3 regions of the Frondihabitans cladoniiphilus genome follow, and region 3 is predicted to be linked to each of the others. Evidence: predicted binding sites of a transcription regulator. Region 3 holds the regulator's gene; each other region holds the start of a gene.
The links. The regulator HrcA, encoded in region 3, represses chaperone genes, less so after heat shock. The targets are predictions, from matches to a motif close to TTNGCACTCGNNNNNNNCGAGTGCNAA.

Region 1 (10,484 bases), on a different contig from region 3:
CGCCGCTTCGGCGGTCGCCGTCGTCGACAGAGCCGCTGCGACGAGACCGGCGGCCACGAGCGCCGACGTCGCGGCGACGACGAGCCGGCGCGTCAGGGGCGAGCGGTCTCGGCGGGCGCGGCGGACGGCGGACGGGTGAAGCAGGGGCATGCGTCCAACCTCGCAGCAGACGGCCGCGGTGTCTGCTCCCCAAAGCGGGTCGCCCCTGCTTGGGTGACGGAACCAGGGGCCCTGTCGAGAGGGAGGCCGAGCGACCGGAAAGACGTGGGGCCGACTGCGGGACTTGAACCCGCAACCTGCTGTTTACAAGACAGCTGCGCTACCAATTGCGCCAAGTCGGCATGAAGCCCTGACAGTCTAAACGACAAGGCGCTCCCGTCGTCCGCGATGCGAGGTGCCGCCGGAAGGGCCTACTCTAGAGGGAGTCGCCGAACACCTGAGGAGTTCCCTTGTCGAAAATCATCATCGCCGTCCTGGCCATCGCGCTGTTCCTCTTCGGCATGTTCTGCTTCGGCCTGGCGTTCCAGGTCGCCGAGGCGTGGCGCTACCTGACCTTCCTCGGCGGCATCCTCGCCTGCACCGCGGCCCTCTTCATCCCCATGACCTTCATCGGGCGCAGCGACCGTTCCTGGTAAGCCGCCATCCCGCAGAGAAGAAGCCGCCCGGTCGCCCGGGCGGCTTCTTCGTGTTCAGGGGGAGAGAAGCGCTACAACGAGGTGACGAAGCGACGTGCATCCACCGGTTTGCGGGGTCTTCCGTCGTCGTCGCGGTCGGGCCTGCCACCGATGTAGAGCCAGCCGAGGAGGTTCTCGCCGGGGGCCAGCCGATGCGCCTCGGCGACCTCGGGCGAGCGGGTCCAGACGCCCGTGCGCCACATGACACCCCAACCGGCCTCGTCGAGAAGGAGGCTGAGCAGGTGGGCGACGCCGGATGCGACCGCCTCCTGCTCCCAGTAGGGCACCTTGCGGCTGTCGCGCGGAGAGACGACGACGGCGACCAGCAGCGGCGAACGGAGGGCCTTGCCGGCGAGCTTGTCGGCGGCGTCGCCCGTCGCTCCGCTCGCGGCCGCAATGGCGCGACCCACTGCGGCGCGGGAGTGGCCTCGGAACTCGATCAGGCGCCAGGGCTGCAGTTCACTGTGGTCGGCGACCGTGGCGGCCGCCGACACCAGTTCGAGGAACTGCTCGTCGGAGGGCGCCTCGTCGGTCACCTTCGAGCGTGACCGACGACGGCGCGCGGCCTCGAGAGCCGTCATGCCTACTCGCCCGGCGTGAACTCGAGCGAAAGGCTGTTCATGCAGTAGCGGTCGCCGGTCGGCGTGCCGAAGCCGTCGTCGAACACGTGGCCGAGGTGCGAGCCGCAGTTCGCACAGCGGACCTCGGTACGCACCATGCCCAGCGACTTGTCTTCGATCAGCTCGACAGCCTCGGGGCGGACGGACTCGTAGAACGAGGGCCAGCCGCAGTTGGAGTCGAACTTGGTGCCGCTCTTGAAGAGTTCGTTGCCGCAGGCCGCACAGGTGTAGACGCCGGCGCGGCTCTCGTCGAGCAGCTCGCCCGTCCACGGACGCTCGGTCGCGGCCTGGCGCAGCACGGCGAACTCTTCGGGGCTCAGTTCCTCGCGCCACTCGGCGTCGGTCTTCTGGATCTTGTAGTCCACGAGTTCTCCTTCGTTCGGGGTCGGCGCCGTCACCGGCGCCCGTTCATTCAACACTGTGGAGGCCGGGCGCATTCCGTGAGTCACCCGCGTGCCGGCCGCGAGCGGACCGTATGCTCGCGGCATGGACACGGCCCAGCGCTTCGCCGAATTCGCCGACGTCGCGGAGCGTTCCGGTTCCTCTCTCTATGCGGCGTGGGCGCGCGGTGTCGCAAGCGACGCCGACCTCGTCGCCCTGATCGATCGCGCGCGAGCATCACAGCGGCAGCCCGTCCTCGTGTTCGCGGTCAGTCGTCTCCTCGGATCGGGCCTCGGGCCGTTCCCCTCTCTCCGGACCTGGCTGCTGGCGCACGCCGACCGATTCGTCCACGAACTCGACCGGCGCTCGACCCAGACCAACGACGTCCGGCGGGTGGCTCCGGTCGCCGCGGCCCTCACGCGGATCGAGGCGCCGGTCGCCCTCCTCGAGGTCGGCGCCTCCGCGGGGCTCTGCCTCTACCCCGACCGCTACGCCGTCACGGTCGACGGACCCTCGGGCTCCGTCGTCCTCGGAGACGCGCGGTCGGCGGTCCGAGTCCGAGCCGTGAGCCGGGGGATGCTCGTGCCGACGTCCGCCCGACTGCCCGAGATCCGCTTCCGCGCCGGCCTCGACCTCTCTCCGCTCGACGTCCGCGACGACGCCGACCTCCTCTGGCTCGAGACCCTCCTCTGGCCGGGGCAGGACGAGCGGGTGGCGCTGCTGCGAGCAGCCGCACGCATCGCGGCCGCGGAGCCGACGGAGGTGCGGGAGGGGGACGCCGTGGGCGGGCTCTCCGAGATGGTGGGGCTCGTGCATCCCACGCTCACGCCGGTGGTGGTCTCGACAGGCAGCCTCGTGTACCTGCCGGGGGAGCGGCGGCAGGCCTTCGTCGACGAGATCGCGCGGCTCGGGGTGCGGTGGATCTCGTACGAGAAGTCAGGGTCGCTCGGCGGGATCGACGCCACTCTGCCGGCTGCGGCTCGAGAGCGGCAGCACTTCGCGACCCTCGCCCTGGACGGACGCGCCATCGCGACGGGGGATGCCCACGGCACGGTTCTCGAGGCGGTCTGAGTCCGTCGCGCCTCCGCAGCCTTCGCCGGGTGCGGCCCTAGGATGACGGAAACCGAAGGGCAGGGCCGATGCAGGACGAGCACGTGGGTGGACTCACCGAGCGCGATCGCCGCATCCTCGACTTCGAGCAGAGCGCACCCGTCGGTGCTGCGCCGAAAGAAGCGGCGATCCGCCGCGAACTCGGGCTCAGCGCGCCCCGGTATCAGCAACTGCTCGGCTCTCTCATAGAACGACCCGCTGCACTGGCCTACGCGCCGATGCTCGTCGGGAGACTGCTGCGCCTGCGCGACTCCCGGGCCGCCGCGCGAACGACTCGCACCTTCGGGCCCTCGGCCCGCTGACCTCGAGGGCTCCGGCCCACCGACCCACGGAAGACCTGAATCCGCCCATGGCCCACTTCGCTCCCGATCGTTTCGACGGCGTCCCCGACTCGCTGCTGCGCGTCGGCGCCCACCGCGCGGGCGGCCGCCGGCACCACGGGCTCATCGTGTTCGCCTGGGCCGCCCTCGCCTGCGGGATCCTCGTCGGCGCCGGCTACGGCGTCCTCCTCGCCACCGACGCGAGCTTCCAGTTCAACGGCTCGAGCGCTGCCGGCGGCTCGACCGCCAGTGCCTCGGCGACCGGGTCCGCCACCGGTTCGGCCACCCCCACCCCCACGGTCACGCCGACGCCGACGCCCACTCCGGCGACGCCCGGGTCGGTGCCGGCCTCGACGACGATCTCGGTGCTGAACTCGACCACCACTCGGGGGCTCGCCGCGACGGCGGGGACGAAGCTGAAGACCGCCGGCTGGAAGGTCGGCAACGAGGGCAACGCGACGAAGGCACTGACGCAGTCGGTCGTCTACTACACCGCCGGCGAGGGCAACGAGTCGATCGCCCTGGGCGTCGCCAAGTCGCTCGGCATCGCCACGGTGCAGGTGAGCACGGAGTTCCCGGGGGCCACCGTCACCGTCGTGCTCGGCAGCGATTTCTCGGGCTGATCGACACCTGCGTGACGCTCACGTTACGGCCGTATTAAGAACCGCTCCATATCGTTCGTTCGCGACGATTTTTTACTCGCGGGGTACAGTTCTCGCTCCCTGTTTTCACTACTATCTGGTTTCACCAGGGCAGGATCCTGGGCACCACCGGGGCAGGTAGCAGCTGCCGAAACACCAGCAGGGAGTACGACATGGCCAACGGAACCGTCAAGTGGTTCAACGCTGAAAAGGGCTACGGTTTCATCACCGTCGAGGGGGGCGGACAAGACGTCTTCGTCCACTACTCGGCCATCGACATGACGGGGTACAAGGTCCTCGAAGAGGGCCAGGCCGTCACGTTCGAGGTCGGGACGGGCAACAAGGGGCCGCAGGCCGAGGGCGTTCGCCTCGCCTGACCCGCACGGGGCTGCACGGCGTGCCGTGCATCCCCCGTCTCCTCCTTCGGGACGCCGCTCACCTTCGTGAGCGGCGTTCTTCGTGCGGCTTGCACTCGACCCTGCAGAGTGCCAGAATCAATTGGCACTCACGTGTAGTGAGTGCCAAAGCTCTTGCAGGGGTTCATCCGCCCCACGACGTCCGGGAGGGACGAAAAACACACATGGCTAAGATCATTGCTTTTGACGAAGAGGCCCGTCGTGGCCTCGAGCGTGGCCTCAACATTCTGGCCGACGCTGTAAAGGTCACCCTCGGCCCGCGTGGTCGCAACGTCGTTCTGGAGAAGAAGTGGGGCGCCCCCACGATCACCAACGACGGTGTGTCCATCGCCAAGGAGATCGAGCTCGACGACCCGTACGAGAAGATCGGCGCCGAGCTGGTCAAGGAGGTCGCCAAGAAGACGGACGACGTCGCCGGAGACGGCACGACCACCGCCACGGTGCTCGCCCAGGCCCTCGTTCGCGAGGGACTTCGCAACGTCGCCGCCGGCGCCGACCCGATCAGCCTCAAGCGCGGCATCGAGAAGGCCGTCGCGGCCGTCTCCGCGCAGCTGCTCGAGAACGCCAAGGAGATCGAGACCAAGGAAGAGATCGCGGCCACGGCCTCCATCTCCGCCGCCGACCCGACCATCGGCGCGCTCATCGCCGAGGCCATCGACAAGGTCGGCAAGGAGGGTGTCGTCACCGTCGAGGAGTCGAACACCTTCGGCACCGAGCTCGAGCTCACCGAGGGCATGCGCTTCGACAAGGGCTACCTGTCGCAGTACTTCGTGACCGACCCCGAGCGCCAGGAAGCCGTCTTCGAAGACGCCTACATCCTGATCGTCAACTCGAAGATCTCGAACATCAAAGACCTGCTGCCGATCGTCGACAAGGTGATCCAGTCGGGCAAGCAGCTCCTGATCATCGCCGAGGACGTCGACGGTGAGGCTCTCGCGACCCTCGTCGTCAACAAGATCCGCGGCATCTTCAAGTCGGTCGCCGTCAAGGCCCCCGGCTTCGGAGACCGTCGCAAGGCTCAGCTCCAGGACATCGCCATCCTCACCGGTGGTCAGGTCATCGCCGAGGAGGTCGGACTCAAGCTCGAGAACGCCACCCTCGACCTCCTGGGCCGTGCTCGCAAGGTCGTCATCACCAAGGACGAGACCACCATCGTCGAAGGTGCCGGAGACAAGGAGCAGATCGAGGGCCGCGTTCGTCAGATCCGCGCCGAGATCGAGAACACCGACTCCGACTACGACCGCGAGAAGCTCCAGGAGCGTCTCGCGAAGCTGGCCGGTGGCGTCGCCGTCATCAAGGCCGGCGCTGCGACCGAGGTCGAGCTCAAAGAGCGCAAGCACCGCATCGAGGACGCCGTCCGCAACGCGAAGGCTGCCGTCGAAGAGGGCATCGTCGCCGGTGGTGGCGTTGCTCTGATCCAGGCCGGCAAGATGGTGCTCGACACCCTCGAACTGACCGGTGACGAGGCCACGGGCGCCAACATCGTCCGTGTCGCCATCGACGCTCCGCTCAAGCAGATCGCCTTCAACGCGGGCATGGAGCCCGGCGTCGTCGCCGACAAGGTGCGCAACCTCGCCGTCGGCTGGGGCCTCAACGCCGCGACCGGCGAGTACGTCGACATGCTGGCCGCCGGCATCATCGACCCCGCCAAGGTCACGCGTTCGGCTCTGCAGAACGCCGCCTCGATCGCCGGCCTCTTCCTCACCACCGAGGTCGTCGTCGCCGACAAGCCCGAGAAGAACCCGGTTCCGGCCGGCGACCCCACGGGTGGCATGGACTTCTAGTCCGCTGGTTCCACCGCAGTACCGCCTCAGGCGCTGCCGCTTCACCGCTCAGGCCGGTTCCCCCTCGGGGGAGCCGGCCTTTGCCGTTGTGCGGGGGTGCGTGCTGGCCGAAAACACCTGCTGTCGGCATGAACACCGCGCCTAGGGTGGGTGTTCGTGCCGACGGTGGGTGTTTAGGCGGGGACGCGGACGCCGGCGAGCTACGAAGCGGCGGAGGGCGAGACGGGGCGCGCCTGCGCGAGCTGCTCGGGCAGCAGGGGGAACGCGACGCGGAAGGTGGCGCCTCCACCCGGGGTGTCGAACACGTCGACCTCACCCTTGTGGGCCGCGACGATACCCGACACGATGGCCAGCCCGAGGCCGCTGCCGCCGGTGTCGCGCGTGCGCGAGGAGTCGGCGCGCCAGAAGCGTTGGAAGATCTTCTCGCGGATCTGCGGGGGGATGCCCTCGCCGTGGTCGATCACGTCGATGGTGGCCATGCCGCGGCCCGGGTCGGCCTGCACGGCGAGCTCGATGGGCGCGTCGTGCTCGGTGAAGCGCATGGCGTTGCCCATGAGGTTGGTGACGACCTGACGGATCTTGTTCTCCTCGCCGAGGACGATCGGGCTGATGGCGCTCTCGACGACGGGGTCGAGCTGAGGCCGGGCCGCCGCGGTGTCCGACCCGGGCTCGACGACGGCGCGTGCTCGTCGGCTGCGGAGGCGGGCGAGTGTCGCACCGGCGAAGGCGATGGGGCCGGTGACGTTCGCGGCGCTCGCCCCCGCGGGGTTCAGGGGTGCCGGAACCTCGTACTCCTCGGTGGAATCGGCGCCGGGCTCGACGGGCTCGCGCACGAGCACCCGGATCTCACGGTCGGTGTTCGAGGCCATCGTGTCGAGAGCGGAGTCGCGGGCGATCGTGACCAGGTCGACCGGGCCGAGCTCGAGCGGCTTGGACTCGTCGAGGCGCGCCAGCTGGAGGAGGTCTTGCACCAGTCCGCCCATGCGGATGGCCTCTTTCTCGATGCGTTCCATCGCCTGGGCCACGTCTTCTTCTTTGGTGAGCGCCCCCATCCGGTACAGCTCCGCGTAGCCCCGCAACGACACGAGCGGCGTGCGCAGCTCATGGCTTGCGTCGCCGACGAACCGGCGCATCTGGTCGATCGTCTTGGCGCGGTCGTCGAAGGCGTTGTCGATTCGGCTCAGCATGATGTTGAGGCTGCGGTTGAGACGTCCGACCTCGGTGTTCGGAGTCGTCGAATCGAGACGCTGGCTGAAATCGCCGTCGGCGAAGCGTGCGGCCGTGTCTTCCACGTCGCGGAGAGGGGCGAAGGTCGACGTGACGAGGAGCCGGGTGATCGCCGCGCCGAGCACGATGACGGAGAGGCCGAAGCCCAGGAAGATGTACACGAATCGAGCGATCGTGTTGCTGGTCGCCGCCAGATTGGTGCCCGTTACGACGGTCACGTACACCGCCGGACTGGCGCTGGATAGGCGCCGCTCGGCGGCCACGAGGCGCCATTGCTGGGTGTGGTCGTCGTTGAACTCGCTGAAGGCGGAGGTGTGCTTCGCCGCCTCCGTAGCGGTGAACCCATTGACGTCGGGGCCCGATCCGGAGGTGAGGTCGCGCGAGTTGTCGCACACGAGCGTGCCGTCGCTGGACAGGACGGCGACGTAACTTGCCGATGCCACTCCAAAGGTCTGGGGGCAGTAGGTGCTCGAAATCTGCGACAGGGTGATGCTTCGGGCGGCACTCGTCAGGTTGTTGTCGACCTGGTTCATCAGGTAGGTGCTCAGCACGGTCATGGTGCCGAGCCCGGCGACGAGCAGCCCGAGGGTCACCAGACACACCGTGATGCCGGTGATCTTGGTGCGGATCGAGATCTCATTCCACCACCGCGAGAAGCGCGTGTGCATAAGCCTCTACGGTAGCGAAGGAGTCTGGAAGTCGGGCATCGGAATGCCGACGGGGTTCAGACCTTGGCGGCCTTGAGCATGTAGCCGAAGCCGCGCTTCGTCTGGATGATCGGCTCGGCCGAGAACTGGTCGAGCTTGCGGCGGAGGTACGAGATGTAGCTCTCGACGATGCCGGCGTCTCCGTTGAAGTCGTACTCCCAGACGTGGTCGAGGATCTGCGCCTTCGACAGCACGCGGTTCGGGTTGAGCATGAGGTAGCGGAGGAGCTTGAACTCGGTCGGGCTGAGCTCGATGGCCGTGTCGCCGATGGTGACCTCGTGGGTGTCTTGATCCATCGTGAGCTCGCCGGTGCGGATGATGGCGTCTTCGTCTTCGTTCATCGTGCGGCGCAGGATCGCCTTGATGCGCGCCACGATCTCGTCGAGGCTGAACGGCTTGGTGACGTAGTCGTCGCCGCCGACGGTGAGGCCCGTGATCTTGTCCTCGGTGTCGTCCTTCGCCGTGAGGAAGAGGATCGGCGAGGTGTAGCCGGAGGAGCGGAGGCGCTTGGTGACGCCGAAGCCGTTCATGTCCGGCAGCATCACGTCGAGGATGATGAGGTCGGGCTCTTCTTCGAGGACCGCGGAGATGGCCTGAGCGCCGTTGCCGACCGCTCGGACGGCGAATCCGGCGAAGCGGAGGCTCGTCGTGAGAAGGTCGCGGATGTTGGGCTCGTCATCGACGATAAGGATCTTGGGGCCATCGCTCATGACTCAAGTATCTGCGCGCGGTCTAAGCGTTTCCTGTGAGGGGCGCGTTAGCAGGCTGGTCGTTGGTGGTATAGGTTATGCGGCACCTGTTGCTGAACGCACTGGCGCCGTCCCGTGAGGCGGACACTGCCGCTAGGCGGCGAGGGCGATCGAGTCGAGGATCGTGTAGCTGTAGCCCTGCTCGGCGAGGAACCGCTGGCGGTTCTGGGCGAAGTCCTGATCGACCGTGTCGCGGCTGACGAGCGTGTAGAACGAAGCCGGGAGGCCGGACTTCTTCGGGCGGAGCAGTCGGCCGAGGCGCTGCGCCTCCTCCTGCCGGGACCCGTACGAACCGGAGACCTGGATGGCGACCGTGGCCTCCGGCAGATCGACGGAGAAGTTCGCGACCTTCGAGACGACGAGCACCTTGACCTCGCCGTCGCGGAAGGCCTGGAACAGGCGCTGTCGCTCCTCGACGGGAGTGGCGCCGGTCAGTTTCGGGGCGCCGAGGGACTTGGCGAGCTCGTCGATCTGGTCGAGGTACTGGCCGATGACGAGGATCTGCTCACCGTCGTGCTTGGCCACGAGCTGATGCACCACGTCCAACTTGATGGGAGCGGTGGCGGCGAGGCGGTAGCGCTCGTCGTCTGCCGATGCGGCGTACTCGAGCCGTGCATCCTGCGGGAGATCCACCCGGACCTCGTAGCAGCTGGCCGGCGAGATGAAGCCCTGCGCCTCGATCTCCTTCCAGGGAGCGTCGAAGCGCTTCGGCCCGATCAGGCTGAAGACGTCGGCCTCGCGGCCGTCCTCGCGGACGAGCGTCGCGGTCAGGCCGAGTCGACGGCGGGCCTGGAGCTCGGCGGTGAGCTTGAAGACCGGCGCCGGGAGGAGGTGCACCTCGTCGTAGACGACGAGGCCCCAGTCGAGCGCGTCGAGGAGCGAGAGGTGCGTGTACTTGCCGGCCCGGCGCGCCGTGAGGATCTGGTAGGTGGCGATGGTGACAGGCTTGACCTCTTTGACCGAGCCGGAGTATTCGCCGATCTCGTCCTCGGTGAGGGTGGTGCGCTTGAGAAGCTCGTCGCGCCACTGACGGGCCGACACGGTGTTGGTGACGAGGATGAGCGTGGTGGTCTTCGCCTGGGCCATCGCTCCGGCTCCGACGAGGGTCTTGCCGGCGCCGCAGGGCAGGACGACCACGCCCGAGCCGCCCGAGAAGAAGTTGTCGACGGCTTCCTGCTGGTAGCCGCGCAGAGCCCACTCGCTGGTGTCGAGAGCGATCTCGTGGGGCGTGCCGGGGGTGTAGCCCGCATTGTCTTCGGCGGGCCAGCCCAGCTTGATCAGCTGCTGCTTGACCTCGCCACGAGCCCACTCGGCGAGCTCGTAGACGTCGTCGCTCCGCTTGCCGACCAGGAGTTCGGCGATCTTCTTGTTGCGGGCCACCTCGCGGAGGACGGCGGTGTCGGTGCCGCGGAGGAGGAGCTGGGTGCCGTCTCGCTCGACGACGATGCGGCCGTAGCGGGCGACGGTCTCGCCGATGTCGACGGTGACGCTCTGCGGGACAGGGAACTTGGAGTACTTCTCGAGCGTGCCGAGCATGTCTTCGGCGGTGTGGCCCGCGGCGCGCGCATTCCAGAGACCGAGCCGCGTGATGCGGTACGTGTGCACGTGCTCGGGAGCCCGCTCGAGCTCGGCGAACACCGAGAGGTCGTGTCGCGCGTCCTCGGCGTCGGGGTGCGCGACTTCGAGGAGGACGGTGCGATCACTCTGGACGATCAGGGGTCCGTTCACAAAGGGCGAGTCTATGCGTCCGACCTGTGGGCTGATCAGGCGACCCCGGGGATCCCCCGGCCCTCGGGGTGGGTCAGGCCTCGGGACCCGCGACAGCCACGATGCTCGACAGCGGCAGGGTGCGCTC
Region 2 (10,484 bases), on a different contig from region 3:
CTTGAGGGCGGTGATGGATCTGATCATCCGTGAACCCTTTCATGACGGTGGTGATTCGGCTGCGCGATGGCGCGCGGCCCTACCGTTGATTGGGTCGAACCTAGGGCGCGATTGTTTCGACCGTGTGTTCCGATCGAGAAGGCGGCGTTTCGTTAGCGATTCGTGACCTAGGTGTACTGGGCCATCAGGATGGTGACTCTCGGGCTGCGGGCGTGCGGCACAGACCCTTCCGTGCCGCACAGACCCCCGCGTGCGGCACAGAACCGCGCCGCGGACTAGAGCCCTCGCCGCTTCCGAGGCGCGGCAGTGGATTGGCGGCGCCGATGCGGCACGGGGCTTCCGGGACGGCGGTCGAAGACGACGCGGCGGACGATCAGCAGCCGTCCCTGCAGATGGGTTCGGGACTCAGCGTGGGACACGAGACCTCCTGGCTGACGGCAGAACTCGACAGCTCCAACAAGCCAGGGGGTCCTCCTGTGTCACAGGCCCAGAAGTGCCACCACCATCACGGCCGAGTACGCCTAGCCGCCCAGTCTCGGAGACTCCTCTGACGGACGCACGAGCGTGCTGAGAGTCGCGTCGCTACGAGACCCCCGCGCGGTGCGGATCGCGTCGACGCTCAGGACGACGAGAGCCACCCAGATCAGGGCGAATCCGACCCAGCGGGCACTCGTCATCGGCTCGTGCAGGATCGCGACGCCGACGATCAGCTGCAGGATCGGGGTCAGGTACTGCGTCAGGCCCAGGGTCGAGAGCGGAAGCCGCCGGGCCGCCGCGGCGAACAGGAGGAGCGGGACGGCGGTGATGACCCCGGAGGCGACCGTGGCGCCGGCCTGGAGCCCGCCGGCCGTGCCGAACACCACGCCCGACCCCACGCCCTGAGAGCCCAGCACCGCCAGGATGATGACGGTGACGGCAGCGAGCGGCGCGAGGGCGAGGGTCTCGATCGTGAGGCCGGAGAGGGCGTCGATGCGGCCGCCCACCTGCTTCTTGATCAGCCCGTACGACCCGAACGAGAAGGCGAGGAGCAGAGAGATCCAGGGGAGCTGCCCGTAGCCCACCGCGATGATGACCACGGCCACGATGCTGATGCCGACCGCCGCCCACTGCGCAGAGCGGAGTCGTTCGCGCAGGACCACCACGCCCAGCAGCACGGTCACGATGGGGTTCATGAAGTAGCCGAGAGCCGCCTCGACGACGTGCCCGGTGACGGTGGCGAAGATGAAGGTCGTCCAGTTGACGACGATCACGACGCCGGCGAGGGCGAGGGTCGACACGAGACGGCGGTCGCGCAGGATCTCACGGAAGCGCGGGAAGCCGCGGGTGGCTGCGAGGAGAACGAGGCAGAAGACGAGGGAGAAGAGGATGCGCCAGGCGACGATCTCGGGAGCACCGGCCGGGTGCAGCAGCAGGAAGAAGACGGGCAGCACGCCCCAGAGCCCGTAGGCGGCGACTGCCGTAAGGAGGCCTGTACGCGTCTCGTTCTTCACAGGCAGACCATAGCAACAGCCGCCGACGCCGCCGGCTCCGAGACGGCGAAAGACCCCGCCTCTTGGGAGACGGGGTCTTTCGGGTGACCGCTGAGCGGTCGAGTCCGTACTTAGCGGACGACGACTGCGAGCACGTCGCGAGCCGAGAGCACGAGCAGGTCTTCTCCGCCGTACTTCACCTCGGTTCCGCCGTACTTCGAGTAGATGACCTTGTCGCCCACGGCGACATCGAGAGGAACGCGGTTGCCGTTGTCGTCGATACGACCCGGTCCGACTGCCACGACCTCGCCCTCCTGGGGCTTCTCCTTGGCGGTGTCGGGGATCACGAGACCGGAAGCAGTGGTCTGCTCGGCCTCGACCTGACGGATGACGATGCGATCTTCGAGCGGCTTGATGCTGACCGACACGGTTGACCTCTTCTTTCTCACTGCGGGCGAAAACTTGAGTTGGCACTTCACACGTGCGAGTGCCAGCACAACTCTAGGGCTCGGTTGGCACTCGGTCAATCCGAGTGCCAACACTGCGACGCGGTGTGACCGACGCCAAGGCGTCGTGCGAGCGGCGGTGCGCCGTCGTGCGCCCTGCGCCGGTGCGCGAGGATGGTCGGATGGACACCGCCGAGCTCCGCCAGCTCCTCACCGCCGAGGGGCTTCGACTGCTCGACTCCCTGCCGCCGTTCGACTCGAAGGCGGACATGGTCTCGCAGGTCTCGGCCCTTCGCAAGCAGGGCCACTCCCCCGAACTCGTCTCGGCCGTGCTGACCCAGGCACGCCTTCGAGCCAAGGGGGTCTCGAAATTCGGCGACTTCGCATCCCGCATGCTCTTCACCGAGGCCGGGCTGGAGCAGGCGACGCGCCTCCCGGTCGCTTCGTCCCACGCCGGGCGCTTCCGGCGGGCCGGGGTGTCGCGGGTGGCCGACCTCGGCTGCGGGATCGGCGGCGACGCCCTGGCCTTCGCCGCACTCGAACTCGATGTCGTCGCCGTCGACCGCGACGAGGTCACGGCAGCAATCGCGTCGTACAACCTGGCACCGTGGGAGGGCGCGGAGGTCCGTCTGGGTACCGCCGAAGAAGCCGACCTGGACGGGATCGACGCGGTCTTCCTCGATCCCGCACGCCGCACATCCGGCCATTCCTCGACCTCTCGCCTGTCCGACCCCGCCGACTGGTCTCCCTCGCTCGACACCGCCTTCGGCTTCGCCGCGAAGCTTCCGACGGGCGTCAAGCTCGGCCCCGGCATCGACCGCGACCTGCTGCCGGACGACGCCGAGTGCCAGTGGATCTCCGTCGACCGCTCCGTCGTCGAGGTCGGGGTGTGGTTCGGGGCGCTGGCCCGTCCGGGCATCCGACGGGCCGCCCTCGTGCTCGGTGCCGACGGGCCCGCCGAATTGACCGCGGCCGGCGACTCGGACGACGTCGACGTGAACGACCTCGACGAGTACGTCTACGAACCCGACGGCGGAGTGATTCGCGCGCGTCTCATCGGCGACCTGGCCCGCCTCCTCGACGCCTCGATGATCAGCCGGGACATCGCCTACCTCACCTCCGCGACCGCGGTCGAGACGCCGTTCGCCCAGTGCTTCCGGGTGCTCGAGACCTTCCCCCTCGACGAGAAACGCCTCCGGCAGGAGCTCAAGAAGCGCGGCATCGGACGCGTGGAGATCAAGAAGCGCGGCGTCGACGTCGACCCCGCGGCCTTCCGCAAGAAGCTGCAGCTCTCCGGCGCGAACGAGGCCACGCTCATCCTGACGCGGGTCGCGGGCCGGCACACGGCGCTGCTCTGCGAGCGCGTCTAGCGTCGGCGCTCGGCCTGCGCGACCTCGCTTCGCCGCGGGCCCGACTCTCACTCGCGGTGCGGCTCCCCATGCCCGACTCTCACGCGCGGAGCGACCCCACAACACGCCGCTCACCTTCGCCCCAGCCCGCACCTTCTAGAGTCACCGCCGGCGACCCCACCGCCCCTCGGGCGCACGACTCCAGAACACGCCGCTCACCTTCGCCCCAGCCCGCACCTTCTGGAGTCACCCCACCGACGCCCGACGCCGATGCAGAGAGCGGGGCCTCCGCAGCCCGACTCCCGCGGGCGACACGCCGGCTAGTGCCCGAGCGGCAACACCACGACCACCAGCAGCAGCGCGACGCAGAGTCCGACGACGAGCACCGCCAGCGCCACCGCCGCCACCCACACGGCCGCCACCACGATCGCGGCCCGCTTGAGCTGCTGCCCTCGAACGCTGTCCGCGCCCACGGAGGCCCGCCCGGTCAGGAGCGCCACGACCACCAGGGGCAACGACCGTCGCCTTACGGCGTAGGCGAGCACGAGAGCGTGGGATGCACGGGCCACCGTCGCGGGAGCTGCCACCTGCTCAGTTCCCGTCGAACGCGTGCGGGTCGGCAGTGATCCCGATGATGAAGAACACCAGGAACACAGCGATGAAGAAGATCGCCACGAAGCCGAGGATGATCCCGGCGAGGGCCATCCCCGCGCCGGCCTGACGCGTGCGCTTGATCTGCGATCGTGACACGAACCCGAGGATGACGGCGGCGATGCCCGGCAGCCCCGCGAAGAAGACGAGCACGATGCCCGCGATGCCGAGGACCAGCGACGCGATCGCCAAGCCGTTGGTGCGCGACGAGGGGCCGCCGTAGTGCGGCGGGGCATAGGGCGACTGGCCGTAGGGCTGACCCGGATAGCCCGGCTGCTGGCCGTACGCGGGCTGACCCTGCTGTCCGTAGGAAGGCTGGCCGTACGCCTGCTGCCCGGAGGCGGGCTGGCCCTGCTGGCCGTAGGTCGGCTGGCCCTGCTGTCCGTAACCCGGCTGGCCCGACTGCTGGCCGTAGGCCGGCTGGCCCTGCTGTCCGTAGGCAGGCTGTCCCGGCTGGCCGTAGGCAGGCTGCTGCCCGTACTGCTGCTCACCGGGCGCCGGCTGGCCGTACTGGTGGGGCGTGTAGCCGGATTGGCCGAAGGGGGCCTGGTGGGACGGGGGATCCGAGGCGGGCCGCGAGTCGGCGGGAGGTGCATCCCCCGCTGTGCCGCCCTCGGCGGGGTGATCGAGTTCGACCGGCGCCCAGGCCTCCGCGGGCGAGGCCGAGTCGGTGGGAGCGTCCGAGCCGTGGTCTGATCCGGGCTCGGGAGTGGACGAAGGGGTGTGATCGGTCATGCTCGATGATCTCCGCTCGCACCCCGGCGGGGCAAGGCCCCACGCAGGGGACGCCGCGACCGGCGCGACGCAGCAACAGCAACGGCCCCGCGCGGCGACAACTCAGGACGGATGGCGCACTCGCCCCTCCAGGGCGGCCGAGCGCGCCATCCGTCCTGAATAGCCAGTGCAGAGCCGCCGCCGCTAGACCGCCTGCGCGCTCGTCACCGGCAGCGTCGAGTCCGCTCCGAACCCGAGCGGCGAGGCCTCGCGCCCCCGAGCGACGAGCTCCGCCCCGAGTGCCGCGATCATCGCGCCGTTGTCGGTGCAGAGGGAGAGCGGCGGGATCCGAAGCTCGATGCCCGCCGCAGCACAGCGGGCCGCCGCGACCTCGCGCACCCGCGCGTTCGCCACGACACCGCCGCCGAGCAGCAGGCGCGGCACGCCCAGGTCGGCGCACGCGGCCAACGCCTTGGTGAGCAGCACGTCGACGACGGCCTCGCGGAAGCTGGCGGCGACGTCGGCGACCGGCACCGTGCCTCCCCCGGCCTCGGTCTTCTCGACCCAGCGCGCGACCGCGGTCTTCAGCCCGGAGAACGAGAAGTCGTAGCGGTGTGCCGCCAGGTCTTTCGGCAGGGTGAGCCCCCGCGGGAACCGGATGGCCTTCGGGTCGCCGGCGACCGCGACCCGGTCGATCTGAGGCCCGCCCGGGTAGGGCAGGCCGAGCAGGCGCGCGACCTTGTCGAACGCCTCGCCCGCGGCGTCGTCGATGGTCTCGCCGAGCAGTTCGACGTCGTCGAGGAGGTCTCGCACGTGCAGCAGCGACGTGTGGCCGCCGGAGACGAGCAGGGCGATGGTCGGCAGCGCGATCTCGGTGCCGTCGTCTCGCAGGACATCGGCGCCGACGTGTCCTACGAGGTGGTTGACCGCGTAGAGCGGCTTGCCGGCCCCGAGTGCCAGGGCCTTCGCCGCGCCGACGCCGACCATCAGCGCCCCCGCCAGGCCCGGCCCGCTCGTGACGGCGATGGCGTCGAGCTCGTCGAGCGTCACCCCGGCCTCGGCGAGCGCGGCCTCGAGGGTGGGCTGCAGGGCCTCGAGGTGGGCGCGAGCGGCGATCTCGGGCACGACGCCGCCGTAGCGCGCGTGCTCGTCCATCGAGGAGGCGATGACGTTGGCGAGCAGGGTGCGTCCGCGGACGATCCCGATGCCGGTCTCGTCGCAGCTGGTCTCGATGCCGAGGACGAGGGGTTCGCGGGTCATGGGGTCACTCCGGTCTCGGTGGCGGTCGGGGGCTGCGGGTCGGCCGGCGACGACGCCGGGTCGGGCGGCGCGGGCGACAGCACGGACGGTGCCGGGTCGTCCGGCGCGGAGGGTGCAGCCGAAGGCGACGGCGCGGGCAACCTGGCCCGCATCACGAGCGCGTCCACCCCGTCGGGCATGTAGTAGCGCGGCCGCACGGCGATGCCCTCGAACCCGAACGACTCGTACAGCGCCTGGGCGCCGGGGTTGTCGACCCGCACCTCGAGGAACGTCTCGCGGGCCCCACGGGAATATGCCTCGTCGAGCATGCGTCGCATGAGATCGCGGGCGACGCCCTGCCGACGGGCGACGGGGGCGACGGCGATGGTCTGGATGTCGGAATCGGGCGAACCGACCGGCGCGCGGAGCCCCGAGTAGGCGACCACGGCATCCCCCGCCTCGCCGCCGGCGGTCACCACCAGGTAGAAGTTGGAGCTGTCGCGGAGCTCGTGCCGCATGCTCTTCGGCGACCAGGCGTCGGTCACGAAGACGCTCGTCTCGATGGCCATGATCGCGTCGAGGTCGTCCGGTGTTGCGCGGCGCGTGACGAAGGTCATGCGGGCCCTGTCACGAGACCCGCTTGGGCGCGCCCGGAACGGTGACGTCAGGCGACCGCAGGTAGAGCGGCTCGTCGCGCGCGAACGAGCGCTTGTGCGAGAAGAGCGTCTCGGCGAGCATTCCGAGCGCGGCGGCGGACACGACCGTGTCGGTCGGATCGGTGCGCTCGGCGGCGTCGAGGTCGAGCGGGGCGGCGGCGTTCGCGTCTGTATTCGTGTTCGTGTTCGCGTTCGGAGCGAGGGCGAGAGCGTGGGATGCACGGAGCCGCTCCTCGAGGTCGCCCGGCTTGCACAGCCCGGGCTCTCCGACTCGCACGGGCAGCCCCTCGGCGTCGATGCCCGAGTAGACACTGAAGTAGACCTCGCGGCGGCGTGCGTCGGTCACCACGACGAGCGGTGCCTCCTGCCGGCTCTCGGGTTCTTGCCCCAGGGCGCGCTCGAGTCCGCCGAGCCTCTCGAACGCGATGGCGTCGTGGCTGACCAGCGGAAGGCACGGCTTGCCCGCACCGAACGCGAAGGCGCGAGCGGCGGCGATGCCCACGCGGAGTCCCGTGAACGGCCCCGGCCCCATGCCCGCGACGACGGCGCTCAGCCGGGCCGGCTCAATGCCGGCGTCGGTGAGGCACTCCTGGATCAGCAGGCCGATGACCTCGGCGTGCCGGCGGGTGTCGAGCTCGGTGCGTTCGGCGAGCACGCCCCCTTCGCGGTCGACCACCGCGACGGACGTGCCCGAGGAGGTGTCGATCGCCAGGAGCATGCCTCAATCGTAGGCTGCTGGCGCTGCGCTCTCCGCTCGTGCTGCCGTCCCCCTGATCCCAGCGTCCAAAGCCGGTCTAGTGAAATACATTTGATGTTGCATATTCATATGTGCGAAGCCAGAAGCGGGCATCGCCCGACCGAGGATCGATGGTTCTCGGCTCTCGCTGAAAGGAAATAGCAATGACGAAGGTTCACGACCAGCAGACGACCTCGGCGCACGAAGTCATCGCCGCACCGGACGACGTGCTGTTCATTCCCACGTACATCCCGACCATCGAGGAGACGGTCAAGGCAAGCGGGGCTCACCGCCAGGTGATGTGCTGACTTAGAAACGTTCTCGGAGTGCGAACCTCACGCGAAGATCTCCGGGTCCCCGACGCCCAGGCCGATCTATATTTGGTCGGCCTGGGCATCGGCGGGTTCGATTCCCGCACGATCGAAGTGGACGACATCCTGCGATCGACCTCGGCGATCTTCCATCTCACGGCATTCGATGACGAGCTCCGGAATCGGTACTCCGGGTTGGTCATTGACCTCAAGCCCCTCTATGAATCGGGGGACGATCCACAAGTGATCTACGCCGCGATGGCGGAAGCCGTCTTGGACACCCTGGCTCATCTGCCGGAAGGACATACGGCCGCGTTCCTCACGTATGGGCATACGCTTTTTCTCGTGGACTCGAACTGGGAACTCCTCAGGCGCGTCGGAGAGATCGGTCGGCGAGCAAAAGCGATTGCCGCGACGTCGTTCCTCGACCAAGTCCTGGTCGACTTGCGGAGCCGGTTCGACGGTGGGTTCCAGAGTTACGAGTCCAATTTGTTCTACCGGGAGAGGATCCGGCTCGACGAACGGATGCCTCTCCTGCTGAGCCAGGTCGGTGACTTCGGGAGCTCCTCACTTCGCCCCACGAGCAAGCTTCTCGAACGAGTGCATCCTCTCTTCGATCGCCTCTCGCAGGTATATCCAGCAGAGAGAGAATGCGCGCTCATTTTTTCAGCTTGGCGATCCGACGTGGCTCCTCAATGCACCTGGACATCGATAGGAGAGCTCTCGACCTTGGTCTCGTCAGTGCATGTCGGGTGTTCTCTCTTCGTGGCGGGAGAGCGCCTTGGGGGTTGAAACAACGGCTTCTTTTCACCGCCTCTCGTTCACCTTCTGGGGAGAACGGGTCGATGTCCTTCTTCGCGACGGCGACGACGCCAGGCACATCACCTATTTTTTCCAGGACTACCTCGTGATGGCCGATGACCAGGCTTCTGTGACCCTTCGACTCGAATCCACAAGTGGCTCGTTCGTAAGATCCGAGTCGGTTCTGGGCACTGTCTCCGTGCGACGAGGCGTGAAGGACGGGTGGCATTCGCTTCCTCTCGAGGGCCCGACACCGCTGCCTCCGTTCGCCGCGCCGGAGTTCTCACGCCGATTTCGGACGTTCCACGGAAGTAGCGCGAGTCGTCCCGGGAGGCCCGGGCAGGCAGTGGTTCTTCACGGCCCCTCGACCTCGGGAAAATCTGTCCTGCTCCTGTCGCTGCTCGAACGTGGTTGGAATTTCGTCACCGATGACACGTGCGTCCTCGAGGGAGACCTGTTGCAGCCCTACACCCGGCCCATCGGAATCCGCAGCCAGACACTCACGCAGCTTCCGGGCCTGTCTTCACGAGTTCACGATGGCGTGCAATTCGAAACGGCCACGGGGACGACGTTTTCCGTGCACGCGAAGGACCTCGGATTCGCCCTCCTGTCCGAGGCGGCCCGTTGGAGCTGGACAGTGGATCTGATCCCTTCTTCACGCTTCCGTGTCGAAAGACTGTCGCCTCACACCCTCAGACTCCACCTCGACATCGCAAACCATCGAAAGCAGGCCCTCGACGCAATAGAGCAGCTCTGCCACACCGAGGAGGCGCATAGATGAGCCACCGTTCAACCATCGGACTCGAGTTCTTCGGAGTACGTCTGAAGGTCTCTTGTGCCCCAACAGACGTTCTGGACATTCGGTACTTGTACTCCGAGTTCGTGGCAGACGTGCTTGAAGCCGACTTGCTTGTGGACTTGACTTGCGTCGACTGGCCGAGCCGCGGATTTTTCTCCAGTCTTTTGGCCAAGGATGGCCTGGCCAAACGTCTCGTGATCAAGCCCACTCGAGCTGGCTCGGGCATGGCGGGGGACTCCACATTTAGCGACTGGTCCGACATTCCGTCGCCGTTTCCGCCTCTCTTCCATTCGAATCTGTGGCTTCGATTCGCAACCACGCCAGGTGCAGTGGTCCGGCTCGCAAGCGGTGCCCTCTTGCTTCTCGTCGGAGCGAATTACGTGGGTAAAACCTCCACGGCCATCGCGCTCTGCGGCCTTGGGGCCGAACTCGTAACCGACAACCTGGCCATTTTCGATATCGAGACGACGAACGTGCAGACATACGAGACGCCGCTTGGGTTCCGACGCGACTCACTTCGTGATCGCATCCCGTTATTCGACTCGCGCGAGCACCGCACCACCGTCTCGCCTGACACCGGACTCGTGGGTCTCCTCGCACCCATCGACGTATTAGGTGGCCACAACGCGGCCGGGGGGCCTGTCGACCACGTCGTCGTCCTGCGACGCGGAGATGGGATGGGATCGTCGAGACGGCCCTCACCTGACCTCCCCTGGTTCACAGGTAAGAACGGCTTCTCGCAGTCGCAGGTCCTTCCGAAAACCTCACTAATCATTACGACGACGAATGGAACGAGCCCCGATGCCACAGCGAAGTTCATCCTCGACCACCTCTGAAGTGCCCCGCCTGCTCCGCGCCGTCGACATCACCAAGATCTATCCCAAGAAGGTCGATCCCGCGCTGACTCGAAGCTGCCTGTCCATCGGCCCAGGAGAGATCGTCGCGCTCGTCGGTCACAACGGCGCAGGTAAATCCACTCTCCTCGACATCTTGGGAGGCCTGTCCAGGCCGAGCTCCGGGCGAGTGGACATCTCGGTGCCGAGCCGCGAAATCGGCTGGTGCCCTCAACGTGAAATCGTCGACTGGTCGCTGACCGTCGAACAGAACATCGCACTGGGATTGGAGTTGCGACAGAAGACCCGCAGGGCGGAACGATCTCAGCTTCTGGCCTCGATCGCCGAGACGATGGGCCTCATACCGTTCCTTCGACGAACGGCCGAGACCCTGTCCGGAGGTGAACTGCGACGGACACAGATCGCGCGGGCCATTGCGGGTGAGCCGACTCTCCTCCTGCTCGACGAGCCGACGACGGG
Region 3 (10,484 bases):
GCTTGCGTGCACCTGGCGGCGGCATCTCCTCACTTCTCGCGAGGATTTCCTCACCAACCGGCGGGCGGGCCAGCGGTGGAGTCGACGCGCGCCTGGGACGGCGCACCCGATGCGGCACAACGGCGAAGGCCCCGCCCCCGACTGAACGGGGGCGGGGCCTTCGACGAACTCAGCCTCTGCGAGCGCCGATCCGACAAGTGCCGATTCGACAAGTGCCGATCCGGCGAGCGCCGATCCGACAAGTGCCGATCCGACAAGCGCCGATCCGACAAGCGCAGATCCGACAAGCGCCGAGGCGGTCGCGACTACTTCGAGGAGAGCGCGGCGACCTGCTTGGCGATGGCCGACTTGCGGTTGGCAGCCTGGTTGAGGTGGATGACACCCTTGCTGACGGCCTTGTCGAGCTTCTTGCCGGCGAGGGCGAGAGCGGTCGCGGCAGCAGCGGCATCACCGGCGGTGATCGCGGTGTGCGTGGCGCGGATCGCGGTCTTGAGCTCGCTCTTGACGGCCTTGTTGCGGTCCTGGGCCTTCTTGTTGGTGCCGATGCGCTTGATCTGCGACTTGATGTTTGCCACTTGGGTTTTCCCTTTTCGTGAGTAGTTGTGATGATCGCAGCCGAACAGGTCTTTAGAGGGAAGACCCGGTCGCTTTGGCGAACAGTGGCTGCGATTCGCTGCGCAGCGGGGAAGCGGCAGCGGAAGCCAAGGGTCAACACTACCAGGCAGGTTCCCGACACTCAATCAAGACCGGAAGGCGAGTCGGGCCCTGCCGACTGCTCGAACACCTCTCGTCGGCACGAATCCACCGCCTAGGACGTGTGTTCGTGCCGAACACGTGTGTTCGGCGGACACGGCACCAGCCCGCACCGACCCCGTAGTACCGTCGCCCCATGCCTTCGCTCGCCCCGCACATCGCCTCCGTGCCCGGTTCCGGGATCCGCCGCGTCTTCGAGCTCGCCCTGGGCCTCGACGACGTCACGATGCTCGTCGTGGGGGAGCCCGACGTGCCCGTCGCCCACCACATCATCGACGCCGCCCGCCGCGCCTGGGCCGACGACCGCACCAACTACACGCCGAACGGCGGCATCGCCCCGCTCCGGGAGGCCCTGGTCGCCAAACTCGCCCGCGAGAACGACGTCCACGTCGACGTCGAGCAGGTCTGGGTCACGATCGGCGCGACGCAGGCGCTGCACCAGGCGATGGGTCTCCTGCTGGGTGCGGGCGACGAGATCCTCGTGCCCGACCCCGGCTACACCACCTTCAGCATGAACGCGAGGATGCTCGATGCCCAGCCCGTTCCGTACACGCTGACTCCCGCGCACGACTTCCTGCCCGACTTCGACGAGCTCGCCACCCTCGTCACCGACCGCACCCGCGCGATCATCGTCAACTCGCCCTCGAATCCGCTCGGCCGCGTGTTCGGGGAGGAGGCCCTGCGCTCCCTCCTCGCGTTCGCGAAGCAGCACGACCTCTGGGTCCTGAGCGACGAGGTCTACGAGTACTTCACCTACGGCCAGAAGCACGTCAGCCTCGCGGCCCTCGACGACGACGACCGGGTCTGGAGCGTCTTCTCGCTGAGCAAGACCTACGCCATGACCGGGGTCCGCGTCGGCTACCTCGTCACGCCCCAGGGCATGGCGGAGACGATGCGTCGCGTGCAGGAGGCCCAGATCAGCTGCGTGGCCGAGCCCGATCAGTACGCCGCGTTGGCGGCCGTGGTCGGAGACAATCAACCGGTTCAGGATGCCCGCCTGCACTATCAGGAGAACCTCCGCCTGGCGAAGTCCCTCCTCGACGCCCACGGTTTCCACTACCTCGATCCGGAGGGCTCCTTCTATCTCTGGATCGACGTCTCCCACGCCTCCCGGGGCGACGTCGCGCAGTGGGCCGAGGACTTCCTCCTCCGGGAGCGCGTCGCCGTGGCCCCCGGGAGTGCGTTCGGGCGGACCGGCGAGGGCTGGATCCGGGTGAGCCTCGCGTCGCCCGCGGAAGCTATCGAGCGCGGGCTCGGAGCGCTGCCCCGGCCGTAGCGCAGCAGGCGGGTGCGGTGCCGGGTGCGGCACGACGGGGGATGCACGTTCTCCACAGCCGGGCACGCGCATCCCCCGTGACATGGGACACTGGTTCGACCGTCAGATCACCTCGCACCAGAAGGACCGCGTGAGCCCCCAAGCAGCAACCGCCCTCGAGCCGGCGTCGACCGCGCCCGAGGCCATCCGCAACTTCTGCATCATCGCGCACATCGACCACGGCAAGTCGACGCTCGCCGACCGCATGCTCGGCATCACCGGCATCGTCGAAGATCGCGCCATGCGCGCCCAGTACCTCGACCGGATGGACATCGAGCGCGAGCGCGGCATCACGATCAAGAGCCAGGCGGTGCGCATGCCGTGGGCGGTCGACGGCACGACCTACGCCCTCAACATGATCGACACCCCCGGGCACGTCGACTTCAGTTACGAGGTCTCCCGCTCGCTCGCCGCGTGCGAGGGCGCGATCCTGCTCGTCGACGCGGCGCAGGGCATCGAGGCCCAGACGCTGGCGAACCTCTACCTGGCCCTCGAGAACGACCTCGAGATCATCCCGGCGCTCAACAAGATCGACCTTCCGGCAGCCGACCCCGACAAGTACGCGGCCGAGCTCGCCCAGCTGATCGGCGGCAAGCCCGAAGACGTGCTGCGCGTCAGCGGCAAGACCGGCATGGGCGTCGAAGAGCTGCTCGATGTGGTCGTCGCGAAGATCCCCGCACCGAAGGGCGTCAAAGACGCTCCGGCGCGCGCGATGATCTTCGACTCCGTCTACGACAGCTACCGCGGTGTCATCACCTACGTGCGCATGATCGACGGCTCGCTCAAGCCGCGCGAGAAGATCCAGATGATGTCGACCCGGGCGATCCACGAGATCCTCGAGATCGGAGTCTCCTCTCCCGAGCCCACGGTGAGCAACGGTCTCAGCGTCGGCGAGGTCGGCTACCTGATCACCGGCGTGAAAGACGTCCGGCAGTCCAAGGTCGGCGACACGGTCACGACCGCCGCCAAGCCCGCGACCGACGCGCTACCCGGCTACACCGAGCCCCTGCCGATGGTGTTCTCGGGTCTCTACCCGATCGACGGCAGCGACTACCCGGTGCTCCGCGAGGCGCTCGACAAGCTCAAGCTGTCCGACGCCGCGCTCGTCTACGAGCCCGAGACCTCGGTCGCCCTCGGTTTCGGCTTCCGCTGCGGGTTCCTCGGCCTCCTGCACCTCGAGATCATCACCGAGCGCCTCGAGCGCGAGTTCAACCTCGACCTCATCACGACCGCGCCCAGCGTGGTCTACGAGGTCACCACCGAAGACAAGAAGACCGTCACGGTCACCAACCCGTCGGAGTTCCCCGACGGCAAGATCTCGAGCGTCGCCGAGCCGATGGTCAAGGCCGCGATCCTGGCGCCGAAAGACTACGTCGGCGTCATCATGGAGCTCTGCCAGGGCCGCCGCGGCACGCTCCTCGGCATGGAGTTCCTCGGCGAAGACCGGGTCGAGCTCCGCTACAACATGCCGCTCGGCGAGATCGTCTTCGACTTCTTCGACCAGCTCAAGAGCAAGACCCAGGGCTATGCGTCGCTCGACTACGAGCCCAGCGGCGAGCAGGAGGCCGACCTCGTCAAGGTCGACATCCTCCTGCAGGGCGAGCAGGTCGACGCGTTCTCGACCATCGTCCACCGCGACAAGGCGTACGCGTACGGCGTGCTGATGACGGGCCGCCTTCGTGAGCTGATCCCGCGCCAGCAGTTCGAGGTGCCGATTCAGGCCGCGATCGGCGCACGGATCATCGCCCGCGAGAGCATCCGCGCGATGCGCAAAGACGTGCTCGCGAAGTGCTACGGCGGCGACATCACCCGCAAGCGCAAGCTGCTCGAGAAGCAGAAGGAGGGCAAGAAGCGCATGAAGACCATCGGTCGCGTGGACGTCCCCCAGGAGGCCTTCATCGCTGCGCTCAGCGGCGACACCGAGGCGGCCAAGAAGGCGAAGTAGGCTCGTCGGTCGGGGCTTGATAGCTATTTAGCGCAGGTGCTAAGTTCGTGGCATGACCACGTTCTGCCTTGCCCCGACTCCCGACCGCGGTGTGGCGTCGCCCGTTCGCCTGACCCTCACGGGAGTCCTCGGTGGGCTCGCGCTCGGGGGAGGGGGCATGGTCGTGGTGTCGGTCGTGAGCGGCGCGGTCGACGTCCTCTCCGATTCCTTCGGACAGGTGTCGCAGAGCATCGCAAACGCCATCGTCTACTCGATCTTCGCCGGTGTCCTCGGAGCCATCATCGGCGTCGTCGTGGGTGCCGCCGTAGGCCTGATCAGCTCGGCCGTCGGCACACTGCTCGCTCGAGCGGGTGGCCGCGCGAGGATCGGGGTCGCCGCCGGCGCGTTCGTCACCGCGGCCGCCCTCTCGTACGAACCGCTCACCCTCTTCGCGCCGGGCCTCGGCGCGTGGCTCATCGCCCTCCCGGTGGCCGCCTTCACCGCCTGGGTCATGACGGTCGACCGCATGCCGCCCCGCCGCCGTCGGCGCTGACCAGACCGAGCGGGCGCTCGACGCGGACTGGGAGCATGCTGGATACATGGTTCCTCTTCTGATCGTCATTCTCATCGTCGGCCTCATCGTGTTCGGTGTCAGCTTCATCGGCACCGCTCTCCACTTCCTCCTCTGGGTCGGCCTGATCATCGTGGTCATCGCGATCATCGGCTGGATCGCCCGCGCCGTTCGCGGTCGGGCGTAGCCCAGTCCCCACCGAATGTACGAAATCGGGTCTCTCTCGCGCGAGGGAGGCCCGATTTCGTACATTCGGCACCCCGCAGCAGCCCGGACAGCACGCGTTTAGACTGACCGGATGCGCCGATCCACCCACACCGAGACCCAGACCACCTACGGGCAGGTCGGGGCGACCCAGGCCCCCGATCTGATGCAGTACCCGCCGGCCGGCTTCCGTCCGTTCGAGGCCCGCACGCGCATCGGCCACGGCGACTCCCGGTTCGAAGCGGCGTGGGCCGCCCTGATGACCTGGAAGGTGCAAGAGCGCAGCGGCATCGAGGTCCGGGTCGACGACATCCCCGCCGAGCACGAACGGGCCTACACGCCGGTCACCTTCGACGACGACGGCACCCCGCTCGACCCCGCCGAGTTCGCCGCCCCCGAGGGGGAGACACAGTTCTCACCCGAGGGCGAGCCCTTCCTCACCGCCGGCACCACCGCCACGCTGAAGATGAAGGCGTACGGCCGCCACGTGGAGGCTCCGGTCCGCGTCGTCTACGTGATCGACGAGCCGATGCGCAAGGGTTTCGCGTACGGCACGCTCGAGGGGCACCCCGAGAACGGCGAGGAGTCGTGGGTGATCGACCAGACCGACGACGGCTCCGTCTGGCTCACCATCCGCTCGTTCTCGCGCCCCGCCAACTGGAAGTGGCGCCTGGTCTACCCGGCCCTCCGTCACCAGCAGAAGAAGTACACCGAGCGGTACCTCCGCGTCCTGGTCGGCGACTAGGCGCGCCCGGCAGTGCCCAGCACTCTTCCGCTCGCCGACCCGGCTCCCGCCGACGGCCTCCTCCCCGACAGCGTCCGCGACGGTGCCGAGTCCCGCAACCTCGGCGTCTACCTGCACGTCCCGTTCTGCCGCGTGCGGTGCGGGTACTGCGACTTCAACACCTACACCGGCGACGAACTCCGGGGCGCGAAGCGCGGCGACTACGCCTCGCAGGCGATCGCCGAGGTGATCGAAGGGGGGAGCATCCTCCGCCGCGCCGGTCTCCCCGAGCGGCCGGTCTCGACCGTCTTCTTCGGTGGCGGGACACCCACGATGCTGCCGTCGTCCGACCTCGCGAGCATGTTCCACGCCGTCGTCGACACCTGGGGTCTCGTGCCCGGCGCCGAGGTCACCACCGAGGCCAACCCCGACTCCGTCGACGAGCAGTACCTCCGCGAGCTCAAGGCGGCCGGCTTCACCCGGGTGAGCTTCGGCATGCAGTCGGCCGTCCCGAGCGTGCTCGCCACCCTCGAGCGCACACACGATCCGGCCCGCATCCCCCTGGTCGTCGCCTGGGCCCGCGACGCCGGCCTCGACGTCAGCCTCGACCTCATCTACGGCACGCCCGGTGAGACCCTGGACGACTGGCGCCGTTCGCTCGACATGGCGCTCGCCCAAGAGCCCGACCATCTCTCGGCCTACTCGCTCATCGTCGAGGACGGCACGAAGCTCGCCCGGCAGATCCGCCGCGGCGAGGTCGCCGAGCCCGACGACGACACGGCCGCCGACATGTACGAACTGGCCGACGCCCGGCTGGCAGAAGCCGGCTACGGCTGGTACGAGGTCAGCAACTGGGCCCGCGGCGACGAGCACGCCAGTCGACACAACCTCGCCTACTGGCAGGGCCACGACTGGTGGGGCGTCGGGCCGGGCGCGCACAGCCACGTCGGCGGCGTCCGCTGGTGGAACGTCAAGCATCCCGCCGCGTACGCCGAGCGCATCGTCGCCGGGGTGTCGCCTGCGGCGGGCCGAGAGACGTTGGATGCACAGGCCCGCCAGACCGAGAAGATCCTGTTGGGCGTCCGTGTCCGCGACGAGTTGCGCGTGTCGGACCTCGACGAGGTCGGACGCTCGGCCGTCGCGGGCCTGATCGCGGACGGGCTGATCGAGGGGCGGCAGGCCATCGCCGGCACCCTCCGCCTCACGTTGCGCGGGCGCCTGCTGGCGGACGCCGTCGTGCGTCGACTCCTCGGCAACTGACCGCCACTGCTTGATGAACTCGAACGTGAGCGGGTACCGGTAGTACTGCCCCCGGTTCGCGGCGACGGCCGCGATGATCGAGAAGATGACGTTGAGCAGGGCCACGATCGGGCCGGTGATCACGCCGATCACGATGATGGTGAGGATGCCGCTGAGCAGCCCGGCGATCGCCACGCCGATCTGGAAGTTCAGGGCGGAGCGGGTGTGCTCTTTGATGAACGGCCCGCGATCGCGCAGGACGAAGTAGCCGATCAACGACGGGATGAACCCGAAGAAGATGCCGCCGATGTGCACGAGCGTGGCCCAGAGCTTCTCGTCTTCGGGGCGCAGGGGCTGAGGCTGGTAGGGGCTTCCGTACGGCTGGCCGGGATCAGTCATGCGGAGAGCATAGTGGCGGTGGAGTACGATTGGCAGTCTTATCGACGGAGTGCCAACGTCGCATGATGGGAGGTCAGATGGTCAGCGAGCGCGGTCTCGAAGTCCTCCGGGTCATCGTGCACGACTACGTGGCCTCCCGCGAGCCCGTCGGGTCGAAGTCCATCGTCGAGCGGCACCAGTTCGGCGTCAGTGCGGCGACCATCCGCAACGACATGGCACTTCTCGAAGAAGAAGAGCTCATCACCGCGCCGCACACGTCGTCGGGGCGCGTGCCGACCGACAAGGGCTACCGGCTGTTCGTCAACCAGCTGGCCGACCTCCGACCGCTGACCAGCGCTCAACGGCAGGCGATCGAGACCTTCCTCGGTCACTCGTCCGATCTCGACGAGGTCCTCAGCCGAACGGTGCGCCTCCTGTCGCAGCTCACCAACCAGGTGGCCCTGGTGCAGTACCCGACTTTCTCGCGGGCGACCGTCCGGCACGTCGAGCTCGTCCGTCTCAGCGAGACGCGGGTCATGACGGTCCTGATCACCGACGCGGGCAACGTCGAGCAGCGCACGCTCGAGATCGGTGCCGAGATCGACGAGGTGTTCCTCGGCGAGCTGCGAGCCACGATCAACGCCCTCGTCGGCGGCAAGCCCCTCCTCGAGGCGGCGAGCCTCCTGCCGACGCTCGTCGAGCGGTTCCGCCCCGAGCGCACCCCCTTCGTCGCCGAGGTCGTGCAGACCCTCGTCGAGCAGGTCACCGCCGGCCGGCAGGAGCGCCTGGTGATGGCCGGCGCCGCCAACCTGGTGCTGACCGAGGACGACTTCAGCGGCAACCTCTTCCCGGTGCTCGAGGCCATAGAAGAGCAGGTCACGCTGCTCCGCCTGTTCGGCGAGATGCGCTCCGACGCCGTCGACGTCGTCGCGAGCATCGGCGCCGAGAACGCCTCGTTCGGCCTCGCCCAGACGTCCGTCGTCTCGAGCGGCTACACGGCCTCCGGGGGCGAGCTGGCCAGGCTCGGGGTGCTCGGCCCGACCCGCATGGACTACTCGACCAACATGGCGGCCGTCCGAGCCGTCGCCCGCTACCTGACCGGACTGCTCGGCGACCGGTAGCAGCGTCGAGACCCGCCCCGAGCATCCCACCCACCCGACTTTCACACGCACGATCCACGAGAAGCACTACGGAGACCAGTGGCAGATCACTACGACGTCCTGGGCGTCGACCGACAGGCGACACCCGACGAGATCAAGAAGGCGTACCGCCGGCTCGCGCGCGAGCTGCACCCCGACGTCAACCCGAGCCCCGACGCGTCGGAGCGGTTCAAAGACGTCACCCACGCCTACGACGTCCTGAGCGACCCGCAGCAGCGCCAGCAGTACGACCTCGGCCCGCAGGCCGGCTTCGGCGGCGGGGGAGGAGGCGGCTTCGGCGACATCTTCGACGCGTTCTTCGGCGGCGGCGGCCAGCAGCGCCAGGGGCCGCGGTCGCGGCGCGAGCGCGGCCAAGACGCCCTGCTCCGGCTCGAGGTCGAGCTCGACGACATCGTGTTCGGCGTGCAGCGCGACATCGAGGTCGACACGGCCGTGCTCTGCTCGACCTGCGACGGATCCTGCTGCGCCCCGGGCACCTCGCCGCAGACATGCGACATCTGCCACGGCTCCGGCCAGATCCAGCGCACGGTGCGCTCGCTCCTCGGCAACGTGCTCACGTCCAGCCCGTGCGGCACCTGCCGCGGCTACGGCACGGTCATCCCCAACCCCTGCCCCACCTGCCAGGGCCAGGGTCGCGTCCGCGCCCGTCGCACGATCCCCGTCGACATCCCCGCGGGAGTCGACACGGGCATCCGCCTCCAGATGCCCGGCCAGGGCGAGGTTGGCCCCGCCGGCGGCCCGAACGGCGACCTGTACCTCGAGGTCAAGGTCAAGCACCACGACGTCTACAGCCGCTCCGGCGACGACCTCCTCGCCACGCTCGAGGTGCAGATGTCCGACGCAATCCTCGGCACCTCCACGACCGTGACCGCCCTCGACGGCGAGATCGAGGTCGAGGTCAAGCCGGGCACGCAGAGCGCCGACGTGATCACCATCAAAGACCGGGGGATCACCCGCCTCCGCGGTTCCGGTCGCGGCGACCTGAAAATCGGGGTGCAGGTGATCACCCCGACGAAGCTCAGCCACAAGGAGCGCGAGCTGATCGAGAAGTTCGCCACCGGGCGCAAGCACGACAAGCCCCAGCTCTCGCAGTTCCAGCAGGGGTTGTTCGGCAAGCTGCGCGACCGGTTCCTCAACTTCTGATCGTGGCGCATTTCTACCTCGTCGAAGAGCTGGCCTCGTCGACCGTCGGCTCCGACGTGGTCGTGACCGGCCCCGAGGCCCGGCACGCCGTCACGGTGAGCCGGGTCCGGCCGGGCGAGTCGCTGCGGGTCGGCAACGGTCGCGGTCTGGTGGTCGAGGGCGAGGTGCGAGAGGCGACCGGCGACCGGCTCGTGCTCGTCGCCGAGACGGTCACCGTGCATCCCCGTCCCGCCCGTCGACTGGTCCTGGTGCAGGCCCTCGCCAAGGGGGATCGCGACGAGTTGGCCGTGCAGGCGGCGACCGAGCTCGGCGTCGACGAGGTCGTGCCGTGGGCGGCCGGTCGGAGCATCTCCCGCTGGGAGGGGCCGAAGGTCGCCAAGGGGATCGCCCGGTGGCAGGCCATCGTCCGAGAGGCCACGAAGCAGTCGATCCGGGCGTACCAGCCCGAGGTGTCGGGCGTCGCGTCGACGGCCGACCTGGTGCGGCGGGCGGCGTCCGCCACGGTGCTGGTGCTGGAGCCAACGGCCGACGCCGCCCTGTCCTCCGTCGAGATCGACAGCACGGGCGACGTCGAGATCGACAGCACGGGCGACGTCCTGATCGTCGTCGGACCGGAGGGCGGGATCACCCCGCACGAGCTGGAGCAGTTCCGGGCGGCGGGCGCCATGGCCGTCCGCCTGGGCGACTCGGTGCTGCGCACCTCCACCGCCGGCCCGGCGGCGCTGGCCGTCCTGTCCACGAGGCTGGGGCGTTGGTGACGGGCCCGGATACGATGGGCACCATGCCAGAGACTGCCGAGCCGTCGATCTTCAGCCGGATCATCGCGCGCGAGATCCCCGCGACCATCGTCTTCGAGACCGACACCGTCATCGCCTTCCAGGACATCGCGCCCAAGGCTCCGGTGCACCTGCTCGTCGTGCCCAAGACGCAGGAGTACGCGAACGTCGTCGAGCTCGCCGCCGGCGACCCGGCCCTGCTGGCCGACGTCGTCGCGGCCGCGAAGCAGCTCTCGCTCGATCCCGAGCTCATGGGGGAATACCCGCTCGGTCAGTTCCGCTTGATCTTCAACACGG

Region 1: a site for HrcA is predicted at 4,245-4,271, ahead of groL (chaperonin GroEL). Genes of this name have one in related genera too.
Region 2: a site for HrcA is predicted at 1,982-2,008, ahead of groES (co-chaperone GroES). Genes of this name have one in related genera too.

Annotation. Positions count from the first base shown of each region.
Region 1 is NZ_BAABLM010000002.1:634,842-645,325, reverse strand. It holds gene ABEA39_RS08095 (M15 family metallopeptidase) at 1-150, opposite strand, end outside; tRNA gene ABEA39_RS08090 (tRNA-Thr) at 266-341, opposite strand; gene ABEA39_RS08085 (hypothetical protein) at 450-635, shown strand; gene ABEA39_RS08080 (nitroreductase family protein) at 707-1,255, opposite strand; gene msrB (peptide-methionine (R)-S-oxide reductase MsrB) at 1,258-1,659, opposite strand; gene ABEA39_RS08070 (DUF2332 domain-containing protein) at 1,781-2,746, shown strand; gene ABEA39_RS08065 (DUF3263 domain-containing protein) at 2,815-3,087, shown strand; gene ABEA39_RS08060 (LytR C-terminal domain-containing protein) at 3,135-3,728, shown strand; gene ABEA39_RS08055 (cold-shock protein) at 3,920-4,123, shown strand; gene groL (chaperonin GroEL) at 4,327-5,946, shown strand; gene ABEA39_RS08045 (sensor histidine kinase) at 6,147-7,841, opposite strand; gene ABEA39_RS08040 (response regulator transcription factor) at 7,898-8,590, opposite strand; gene ABEA39_RS08035 (DNA repair helicase XPB) at 8,723-10,357, opposite strand; gene ABEA39_RS08030 (helicase-associated domain-containing protein) at 10,431-10,484, opposite strand, start outside.
Region 2 is NZ_BAABLM010000003.1:131,233-141,716, forward strand. It holds gene ABEA39_RS08750 (ABC transporter substrate-binding protein) at 1-27, opposite strand, end outside; gene rarD (EamA family transporter RarD) at 522-1,490, opposite strand; gene groES (co-chaperone GroES) at 1,601-1,897, opposite strand; gene ABEA39_RS08765 (class I SAM-dependent methyltransferase) at 2,098-3,285, shown strand; gene ABEA39_RS08770 (hypothetical protein) at 3,585-3,851, opposite strand; gene ABEA39_RS08775 (DUF4190 domain-containing protein) at 3,856-4,650, opposite strand; gene tsaD (tRNA (adenosine(37)-N6)-threonylcarbamoyltransferase complex transferase subunit TsaD) at 4,834-5,889, opposite strand; gene rimI (ribosomal protein S18-alanine N-acetyltransferase) at 5,886-6,485, opposite strand; gene tsaB (tRNA (adenosine(37)-N6)-threonylcarbamoyltransferase complex dimerization subunit type 1 TsaB) at 6,496-7,242, opposite strand; gene ABEA39_RS08795 (hypothetical protein) at 7,425-7,568, shown strand; gene ABEA39_RS08800 (SAM-dependent methyltransferase) at 7,686-8,363, shown strand; gene ABEA39_RS08805 (hypothetical protein) at 8,317-9,153, shown strand; gene ABEA39_RS08810 (hypothetical protein) at 9,150-10,007, shown strand; gene ABEA39_RS08815 (ABC transporter ATP-binding protein) at 10,009-10,484, shown strand, end outside.
Region 3 is NZ_BAABLM010000001.1:600,930-611,413, forward strand. It holds gene rpsT (30S ribosomal protein S20) at 306-575, opposite strand; gene ABEA39_RS02825 (pyridoxal phosphate-dependent aminotransferase) at 890-2,029, shown strand; gene lepA (translation elongation factor 4) at 2,160-4,013, shown strand; gene ABEA39_RS02835 (hypothetical protein) at 4,066-4,545, shown strand; gene ABEA39_RS02840 (hypothetical protein) at 4,592-4,750, shown strand; gene ABEA39_RS02845 (DUF1990 family protein) at 4,862-5,512, shown strand; gene hemW (radical SAM family heme chaperone HemW) at 5,525-6,751, shown strand; partial or broken gene ABEA39_RS02855 (DUF4870 domain-containing protein) at 6,824-7,129, opposite strand; gene hrcA (heat-inducible transcriptional repressor HrcA) at 7,207-8,229, shown strand; gene dnaJ (molecular chaperone DnaJ) at 8,308-9,411, shown strand; gene ABEA39_RS02870 (16S rRNA (uracil(1498)-N(3))-methyltransferase) at 9,414-10,169, shown strand; gene ABEA39_RS02875 (HIT domain-containing protein) at 10,193-10,484, shown strand, end outside.